Regions from separate parts of the Exiguobacterium sp. s78 genome, predicted to be linked through region 3. Evidence: riboswitches for the same ligand, from Rfam matches in the RefSeq annotation. Region 3 holds a riboswitch; each other region holds the start of a gene.
The links. Region 3 has a riboswitch for S-adenosylmethionine ahead of KNQ18_RS13035 (2,3-diketo-5-methylthiopentyl-1-phosphate enolase). Riboswitches for the same ligand answer to the same signal wherever they lie in the genome.

Region 1 (3,276 bases), on a different contig from region 3:
TTCCAAGTTTTCATGAATGATTCCTCCAATATGATTAAGTTTCGAATTAACGTTTATCGATCGCGCGGATCAGCAAGTCACCAATGATTTGGATGACGAAGACGATCGCTAAGATTAAGAGTGTCGCAATGACGATGACATCGTTTTGAGAACGCTGGAATCCTTCGATGAAGGCCATGTCCCCAAGTCCACCTCCGCCGACTACTCCGGCCATTGCCGTATAACCGACAAGTGAAACGAGCGTAACCGTGATTCCCGAAACGATGGCAGGCAATGCTTCCGGGATTAAGACTTTATAGATGATCTGGAACTTCGTCGCGCCCATCGATTCGGCTGCCTCGATGACACCTTTATCGACTTCGCGTAACGCGAGTTCAACCATCCGACCGTAAAATGGTGCAGCACCGAAAATCAGTGCCGGTAATGCTGCCGTTGGTCCGAGGAACGAACCGACGATTGCTGTCGTAAATGGAATCAATAAGATCAGTAAGATGATGAACGGAATCGAACGGAAGACGTTGACGACCAAACTCAACACTGAATAGAACGCCCGATTCTTGAACAATAACTCTTCGTTTGTCGCATACAATAGTAAACCAATGATCAAACCGAGGACGAATGTCGAAACACCAGCGATTGCCGTCATATAGACGGTACTGCCTGTCGCTTCCCACACCATGTCCCAATCTAGATTGTCAAAGAATGAAATCATCGGTGATCCACCTCCACTTCAACATCACTGGCTTGAAGCTTCGTGATGACCGCTTGTGTTGCTTCTGTTTCCCCGATCAACTGAATGAACAGTGTACCGAGTGCCCCTTCCTGCGATTGACCGACGTTTCCGCCGATGATATTGAACAGGACCGGTGAATCCTTCATGACTTCCGCGAGGATCGGGCTTTCCGCTGTCGATCCGACGAACGTCAACTGAACGATTTTTCCGGTTGGGTACCGTTCGCGTAGTTTCGCGAACGTTAACTCGTTCTCCGACGGCGACGTCAATTGTTTGACGAATTCCTTCGTCATCGCTTGCTTCGGATGACGGAAGACTTCTGCGACCGGTCCTTGCTCGACGATTTTACCGGCTTCCATGACGGCGACCCGGTGACAGATTTTTTGAATGACGTGCATCTCGTGTGTGATCAAGACGATCGTCAGTTTCAGTTTTTCATTGATGTCGACGAGTAACTCAAGGATTGAGTCCGTCGTCTTCGGATCGAGTGCACTTGTTGCCTCGTCACATAAGAGAACGTCCGGGTTCGATGCCAGTGCCCGAGCGATACCGACACGTTGTTTTTGACCACCGGATAATTGTGACGGATAGGCTTTTTCGCGTCCGTCCAAACCAACGAGTTGGATCAGTTCCGCTACCCGTTCCTTGCGGTGTGCTTTCGGGAAGCCACCGAGCTCGAGTGGGAACATGATGTTCTCTTCAACCGTCCGTGACCATAGTAAGTTGAAGTGTTGGAAGACCATCGAGACATTCTTGCGGACGCCTCGTAATTCCTTAGGTTTTAGTGATGTCATTTCAACACCATCGATTTGGATCGAACCACTCGTTGGTGCTTCGAGCATATTCAGTAATCGGATCAGGGTGGATTTCCCTGCTCCGGAATAACCGATTATTCCAAAAATTTCACCGCGCTCGATTGTCAGATCGACATTCGCGACGGCTTCGACCGCTCCGCGCTTTGAGCGATAAATCTTTCCTACGTCTTGTAAACGAATCACAACTGTCCCTCCTAAAATAAAAAAAGTGCGCGCGTTTTAGAGCAAACGCGCGCACTTTTCAGTACACAAAACCATTTGCTCTCATCTCCCAGACTTTTGTCTGCTGGAATTAGCACCACTTCGGATTAGATCCGCGGTTGCCGGGTTTCATCGGGCCAGTCCCTCCACCACTCTCGATAAGAGTTTCGGTATTAAGTTTGTAGAATATATTCTGAATATTAGCAGGGGTTATTTTTGTTGTCAAACAGTTTTTTCAGAAACTTTTTCGAGGAACGTGAAAGCACGTGTTAAGTCTTCTTTCAAATCTTCCGCATCCTCAAGTCCAACTGAAATCCGAACGAGACCGTCCGTGATACCGAGTTCTGCCCGACGTTCTGCTGGGATCGACGCGTGCGTCATCCGTGCCGGAACGGAAATCAGACTCTCGACGGCACCAAGACTTTCAGCAAGTGTGAAGAAGTGTGTCGCCTCGACGAGTTTTTCTGCGTTCGCTGCTGAACCAACATCAAAGCTGATCATCCCACCAAATCCAGTCGCTTGTTTCGCTTGGATGTCGTGACCAGGATGCGATGCAAGTCCTGGATAGAAGATGTTTGAGACAATATCTTGCGCTTGTAGGAACGCAACGAGATCATGTGCTGTCTCTTCGATCGCATCCATTCGGATACCGAGTGTACGAAGACCACGGACGAGCAAGAAGCTGTCTTGCGGTCCAAGCACGCCGCCTGTCGAGTTTTGGATGAAGTGCAGCTCTTCGCCGAGCGCATCATCTTTGACGACGACAAGTCCAGCGACGACGTCCGAATGTCCGCCGATGTATTTCGTCGCACTGTGCAAGACGATGTCTGCACCAAGTGCGAGTGGTTGTTGATGATAAGGCGTCGCGAACGTGTTGTCGACGACAAGTTTAAGATCGTGACGTTTGGCGATCGTTGCGATTGCTTCAATGTCCGTTACTTTCAACAACGGGTTCGTCGGTGTTTCGACGTAAACGATCTTAGTGTTGTCTTGGATCGCTGCTTCCGTTGCCGCAAGGTCCGTCGTATCGACGAATGTCACTTGGATATTGAACTTCGGTAAGACGCGTTGCATCAAGCGGAACGTACCACCGTAGACGTCATCCGTCATGACGATGTGGTCGCCAGACTCAAGCAAGTGGAAGACGGCATGGATCGCTGCCATCCCAGAACCGAACGCAAAACCACGTGCGCCGCCTTCAAGATCCGCAATCAATCGTTCGATGCTCGTCCGTGTCGGGTTCGCTGTCCGTGAGTATTCGTATCCGTCCTTAAGTTGACCGATTTTATCCTGCTTGTATGTGCTTGTTTGATAGATCGGAGGTGTGACGGCTCCTGTTGCCCGGTCGACACCTGTTCCTCCATGAATCAATGCTGTCTTCTTACGCATGAGTTTCGTCCACCTTTTCAAAGATTTGTTGGCTTAAATAGCGTTCGGCACTGTCAGCGAAGACGGTGACGATCGTACTGCCGGGGTGACGCTTCGCGATATCAAGCGCAGCAACGAGCGCTGCACCTGCTGAACTAC
Region 2 (3,276 bases), on a different contig from region 3:
AAATCATTCCCGCTTTAACAGTCGCTTTCGCAAGTGCAAGTGTTCTCGCTGCTTGCGGTTCGAATACCGATTCATCGACTTCAGATAAAACCCAGACAGAAGTCTATGCATCAACGTTCGCGACGGCTGCTATTGCCCGCGAAATCGGAGGGGATCAAGTCAACGTCAAGATGATCGTCCCACCTGGAGCAGACCCCCACTCTTACGAGCCGACGTCAAAACAACTCACCGAGATTGCTAAGGGCGACTTGTTCCTCTTAACCGGTACGACGCTCGAGCCGTATTCGAAAAAAATCCAGGAGAGTCTAAAAGGCACGGATGTCCGCTTCGTCGAGACGAGTAAGGACGTCAACTTGCTAGAATCGGATGCTACACTTCATGCACATGAAGAAGAGGAGCATAGTGAAGACGAACATGCCCACGAAGAAGAAGGGCACGATGATCATGCAACGGATGAACATGCGCATGAAGAAGAGGGTCATGACCATGGAAAATACGATCCACACGTCTGGCTCGATCCTGTCAACGCAAAAGCAATGGCACGCTCGATTACAACTGCTTTATCAAAAGAAGTACCAAAAGACAAAGCAACATTCGAGAAAAACTTAAAAGCGTTCGATCAGCAAGCTGATGAATTGGACGAACAATTTAAACAAGCTGTCGCTGATGGATCGAAAAAAGAACTTCTCGTTACGCATGCCGCTTACGGTTACCTCGCAGAACGATATGGTTTCACACAACTGCCGATTGCGGGAATTTCTCCTTCCGATGAACCGTCACAAAAGCAACTGGCCGCTTTAGTGAAAGAAGCACGGATGCATGATTTGAAATACGTCGCGTTCGAAGAGACGGTCTCACCAAAGGTCGCACGTGTCATCCAAAAAGAAATCGGAGCTGAATCCGTGACGATTCATAATCTAGAGTCGGTCACGAAAGCGCAACAAAACAGCTCTTATTTCAAGTTGATGGAAGAAAACGTCCAAACATTGAAAAAGGCACTTCAGTAAAGTACAGTTGACACGCGTTACTCAATGCGGTACGGTAAGAAACGTGTTTTACAACAATTGAATGACTTCTTTTTATCGCGAGAAACGGAGGGACTGGCCCAATGATGTTTCGGCAGCGGACGATTTGATTCGTACTGTGCCAAATCCAGCAAGCGAAAGCTTGAGAGATAAGAAGAGCGTCTTTATTTCATAAAGACCTCCTTCTTTCTTGCGAAGGGGTCTTTTTTTGTATCTTTGAGAAACGAGGTGTCAACAATGAATGAAACGATCACGCCTAACAAATGGGCACTGCTTCCCCTCGTCGTATTCCTAGTTCTCTTCATCGGAGCCGGGATCTTCTATGACGACTTTTACAAATTTCCGATCCTTATCGCCGCACTGATCGCTTTGATTTTTGCTGCAATCACGACGAAAGGATCCATCAATCAAACGGTCGAACGAATCGCAACGGGTGCCGGAAATCCTGATATCATGATCATGGTCTTCATCTTCTTACTAGCCGGTACGTTTTCTGGAACAGCAGAAGCAATCGGCGCCATCGATGCGACCGTTAATGCTGCTTTGACGTTCCTACCTCCGTCGCTCCTCATGAGTGGTCTGTTCATCATCGCTGCCTTCATCTCAATGGCAATGGGGACATCGACTGGAACGATTGCTGCACTCGCGCCAATCGCCTTCGGTATTCATGAAGCGACAGGCATCAACGTTGCGATCGCAGCGGCTGCTGTCGTTGGTGGATCGATGTTCGGCGATAACTTGTCGTTCATCTCGGATACGACGATTGCCGCCGTCCGGACCCAAAAAACGAACATGCGCGATAAATTCCGGACGAACTTCATGATCGTCCTACCGGCTGCTATTTTGACGGTCATCCTACTCGCATTCGTTTCTGGTTCTGGTGACGTCGTCGAAGCAAAAGCATTTGAATTCTACAAGTTGATTCCATATCTCGCTGTCATCGTCCTTGCACTATTTGGCGTCAATGTCATTCTTGTCTTAATTGGTGGTACGTTACTCACCGGCATCATCGGTATGATTGATGGTAGTTTCGGCTTGAGTGGCTTCGTCCTCTCGATGTCTGAAGGAATGATGGGCATGGCGGAGATCTCCATTTTGACGCTCCTCATGGGTGGTCTCGTCAGCTTGATTACGTTCAACGGTGGAATCGCCTTCTTAAAAGAGACGCTGACACGCAAGATTTCACAGCGTCGTGGTGCCGAATTCAGTATGGCGGCACTCGTTAGTGCAACGAATCTCGCGACTGCAAACAATACGATCTCGATTCTCGTCGCTGGACCACTGGCAGCTGAAATCGCCGATACGTATGAAGTCGATCGAAAAAAATCGGCGAGTATCCTTGATATCTTCTCTTGTGGTATTCAAGGCATCATTCCGTATGGAGCACAACTATTGATCGCAGCAGAATTGACGAAAACGGCTTCACCGGAACTGATTCCGTATCTGTTCTATCCGTTCCTCCTCTTCGTCTGTGGATCAATTGCCATCTTCTTCGGCTTACCACGCATGAAGAAGACAGCGACGAAGCAAGAAAAAATTTCTTCGTAACCATAAAACAGGTCCAATCGCGTCGACGATTGGACCTGTTTTATTATTTATTCTGCTTCGCTTGTCGTTCTAAGATTAAGTAAGCGATTGCCGGAAGCGGGAACTGAACGAGTCCAGCGCCTCCCCACACCCATGGATTACGTCCTGACTTTCGCGCACTAAGAAACAGACCCACTGCCTGCGTTACTAACAAGGCGCCAATGCTAAGCCAAGTACATTTGGATAGCTTTTTATTCTTTTGAGCCATCTTTTCTCCCCCTCTTTTAACACACGATTAAATCTCACGATTCTTTTCTATTTTACCTTATTTCATTCCTCCATGAGCATGGAAACGGACGTCTTCGTTCGTTCATGCTAAACTAAACGAGCAAATCTAAACTACGTTTTATGAGGAGGAGTAACACATGCAATACGCAAAACTTTCAAACGGTATTACGATTCCCCAAATCGGATTCGGTGTCTGGCAAGTAGATGAAGAGACAGAAGCACCTGCTGCTGTCGCTGAAGCATTACGTGTCGGCTATCGTCATATCGATACGGCTGCTGTCTACAAAAACGAGCGCGGTGTCGCAAAAGGAATCAAGGAAAGCGGCGTGAAACGTGAGGATCTCTTCTTAACGTCAAAAGTCTGGAACGATGATATTCGTGCCGGTCGGACGAAGGAAGCATTCGCAGAATCGCTCGAACGTCTCGAAACAGATTA
Region 3 (3,276 bases):
CACCAATCAATTGACCGGTCGCATCGACATGAACGAAGTCGTCAGGAGTCGTCTGCCGTTTATCTTTTCCGCTTGCCGTCACAAGGAATTCAACCGGGACACCGGACGTCCGAATGGCGAGATTGCCACTCGTACCAGGGAACCAATCGCGCGCCGCAAGCTCTTGTTTGATGGCGCGTAGCTCTTCATACCGTCGCATGAATGTCATGTTGTCACCTCCGCTCGTGTTAAATCATGAACGATGTCGTGGAACGTCTCAAACGGTGTATAGGCGATATCGTTCTCTTCACACAACGTGATCAGATAATCACGGGCATAGACACGATCCGCTTGTTTCGCGAGTTCGAAGTCCGTCACCGAGTCACCAATGACGATGATGACGTCATTGTCTTTGCGCAATGCCCGGGCAACGGACGTTTTACAACAGCCGCACCCGTTCGTGCAATGGGCATCGCAGGCGTTTGGCCAATCGATATGGACGAATGGACCACTGAAATCGGCGACGTTACAGTAAATCTGTTCTTGTTCAAGGAATGGCGCTAAGATCGGTTCGACGAAAAAGTCCATTCCACCGCTGACGATCGAAAAATCGATTCCTTGACGACGACTGTACTGAAGTAACTCCGAAAATCCGTCGCGAATGACTGCACGCTCCAACAAAAAGTCAAGATAGGCTGTTTTTCCGTCAGACGGCAGAAGTGCGAACATTTGCCCGACACCACTCTGAATCGATAGCGTCCGGTCGAGTACGCCGCGTTTCAACGGTTCGAAGTCACTAGCTGGCGCAAATGCCTGCATGAGTGCGATGATGTTATCTTGCGTCGTCACCGTACCGTCGAAGTCACAAAGAATCCGTACGGTCATGACTTGATCCCCCAAGCGTCAAGGGCGATCCGTAATTCTTCATGACGCGATGCTGCCGCCGATAGGGATTCATTTGCGAGTGCCGCATCGAGCGCCTGGCGGAAAGCAATGACACCAGCCGCAGCACCTTGCGGATGACCATGTACGCCGCCGCCGGCGTTGATGACGGAATCGATACCGAAGTCCCGTACGAGTTGAGCGACGAGTCCAGGATGAATACCGGCTGAAGGAACCGGGAAGATCGATTTCGTCTGACCGAGACGGGTCGCTTCGACCGCGATGCCACGGGCGACATCCTTTGGCAAAGCGACATTGCCGTAAGGAGACGGGAATAGCGTCAAGTCTGCTCCAGCAGCACGCGGTAATGTGCCGAGTAAGACAGGAGCTGCGACTCCGTGATTCGGGCTAGCGATCAACGCACCGCTATATGCTGGATGATTGAAGATCGGAACGTTGATTTCCGGATCACTCGCCAGTTCGCGTAAGACGTCGAGTCCGTATGTGAAGGTATTCAGCAAGAATGCGGTCGCTCCAGCATCAATCAATCGCTTGGCTTGATCCTTGAGCGTAAAGACGGGACCGCTGAGTGTGATCGCATATAACGCACGTTTACCGGTCCGGTGGAAGTGAGCATCGATGACCTCACGTCCGATTCGTGCCCGGTCAATCGTCGGTGTCAACGGATTGTCGTATAGGATCTCATCGTCTTTGACGAGGTCAATCCCACCAGCGAGTTGTCCTTCGAGTTGATCACGAAGGAACGATAAATCCCGTCCGATGACTCCTTTGAAGATGCTCATTAATAATGGGCGATCTTCGACACCAATCAAGGAGCGGACCCCTTCGATCCCGAATTTCGCACCTGGAAAGTCCGACGTAAATGTATCGGGTAATAGCAATTCTGTTAGTTTGATTTCACCGTCGAGTGAGAGTTTCCCGAAGACGGTCGTCAGAATCGCAGAAAAGTCGCGCGACACGTTATGTTCTGGATAACGAATCGTGATATATCCTTTGCCATCGCGCTCTTCGGTATGTACGACTTCCCCTTTGAACGAGGCGAGTTGTTGTTGTTCGAGATGATTCAGTTCCGTCCAAGAACCGACTGTCAGACCAAGCGCGAGTTGTTCAGCGCGTTGCTCGAGTCGATCACGGGCAGTCAATTGATAAGTAGCAGTGATATAAGCCATGTCTTTCCTCCTTCAACAAAAAAATGGTCTCTCGTCAGCGACAAGAGACCATGAATGATTCGAACGTGGACTCTTATCTGTCAGCTTAGTAGCTGCAAGAATTAGCACCGTGCCAAAAGGTCGGTTGCTGCGACATCGTAGGGCTTGTCCCTCCGTCTGCTCTTGATAAGAATTGGATGAAATTGTGAAATCTAATTGCAATTTTTACATGAGAATCGCCACTTGTCAAACTATTTTTAGAAAATTTATTTTTTTGAAAATACTCTTTCTATAGATGACTTAAAAATGATGTCCGTTTCTGCTTGATTTCGATTTGACAGCGAGGAAGTCGATTGCGTAAGATTCAAATCAATATCACACACGACAACTACATACGACTCTTATCGCGAGTTGGCAGAGGGAATTGGCCCGATGACGCCGCAGCAACCGACCACTAGGCACGGTGCTACATCCAACAGACGTTTCGTCTGAGAGATAAGAGGACGCAGTGACTTTTCTGCGCCTCTTTTCGATGACGAAAAGAGGCGCTTTTTCGTGTATCACATAGGGGGAAACTGAGATGACATATAAAGCATTCACAGAACAGGACGCGATTGATCGTGTTCGGACATTAGGACTGATCGGCGATGGAGCCGTCGAAGCAGAAGAGATTGGCGACGGGAACCTCAACCTCGTCTTTCGGATTCGAGAAGGCGAACATCGCTTGATTTTAAAACAAGCATTACCATATGCGAAGGTCGTCGGGGAGAGCTGGCCGTTATCGCTCGAACGAGCGTGGATCGAGCAATCCGCACTCCGTGAATTCGCACGGCATGCCGTACCGTTCGTGCCACGTGTTTTTCATGCTAGTCATGAAGAGGCGTATACGGTCATGGAAGATCTTTCACATCTGACGATCGTTCGAAGCGGTTTACTCGCAGGTGAACAGTATCCGTTGCTTGCGGAACATATCGGTTCTTATCTCGCTCGGACGTTATTCCATACATCGGACTTTGCGCTTGGTCCGGTTGAAAAGAAACGTGTCGCCCGAACGTACTACAATCCAGACTTGTGCGACATCACGGAAAAGTTAATCTTCACGGATCCGTTCCATGACGCGGAGACGAACGAGATTGAATCCGGACTGGAAGAAGAGGTGGCACATCTATGGGCAGACGATGAGTTAAAACGCGAAGTCGCAAAACTCGAAGCGCTCTTCATCACAAAAGGGGACGCCTTGTTACAC

Region 1: it holds a riboswitch for S-adenosylmethionine, as region 3 does, so the genes downstream of both, KNQ18_RS02270 (methionine ABC transporter ATP-binding protein) here and KNQ18_RS13035 (2,3-diketo-5-methylthiopentyl-1-phosphate enolase) in region 3, are expected to answer to the same signal.
Region 2: it holds a riboswitch for S-adenosylmethionine, as region 3 does, so the genes downstream of both, KNQ18_RS14310 (Na+/H+ antiporter NhaC family protein) here and KNQ18_RS13035 (2,3-diketo-5-methylthiopentyl-1-phosphate enolase) in region 3, are expected to answer to the same signal.

The regions. Positions count from the first base shown of each region.
Region 1 is NZ_JACSNB010000001.1:457,287-460,562, reverse strand. It holds gene KNQ18_RS02280 (MetQ/NlpA family ABC transporter substrate-binding protein) at 1-14, opposite strand, end outside; gene KNQ18_RS02275 (methionine ABC transporter permease) at 47-712, opposite strand; gene KNQ18_RS02270 (methionine ABC transporter ATP-binding protein) at 709-1,731, opposite strand; SAM riboswitch class I at 1,810-1,914, opposite strand; gene KNQ18_RS02265 (bifunctional cystathionine gamma-lyase/homocysteine desulfhydrase) at 1,972-3,138, opposite strand; gene KNQ18_RS02260 (PLP-dependent cysteine synthase family protein) at 3,131-3,276, opposite strand, start outside.
Region 2 is NZ_JACSNB010000003.1:246,204-249,479, reverse strand. It holds gene KNQ18_RS14315 (metal ABC transporter solute-binding protein, Zn/Mn family) at 1-1,007, shown strand, start outside; SAM riboswitch class I at 1,077-1,181, shown strand; gene KNQ18_RS14310 (Na+/H+ antiporter NhaC family protein) at 1,263-2,573, shown strand; gene KNQ18_RS14305 (hypothetical protein) at 2,617-2,820, opposite strand; gene KNQ18_RS14300 (aldo/keto reductase) at 2,978-3,276, shown strand, end outside.
Region 3 is NZ_JACSNB010000002.1:315,365-318,640, forward strand. It holds gene KNQ18_RS13025 (methylthioribulose 1-phosphate dehydratase) at 1-208, opposite strand, end outside; gene KNQ18_RS13030 (2-hydroxy-3-keto-5-methylthiopentenyl-1-phosphate phosphatase) at 205-864, opposite strand; gene KNQ18_RS13035 (2,3-diketo-5-methylthiopentyl-1-phosphate enolase) at 861-2,051, opposite strand; SAM riboswitch class I at 2,122-2,223, opposite strand; SAM riboswitch class I at 2,429-2,532, shown strand; gene mtnK (S-methyl-5-thioribose kinase) at 2,611-3,276, shown strand, end outside.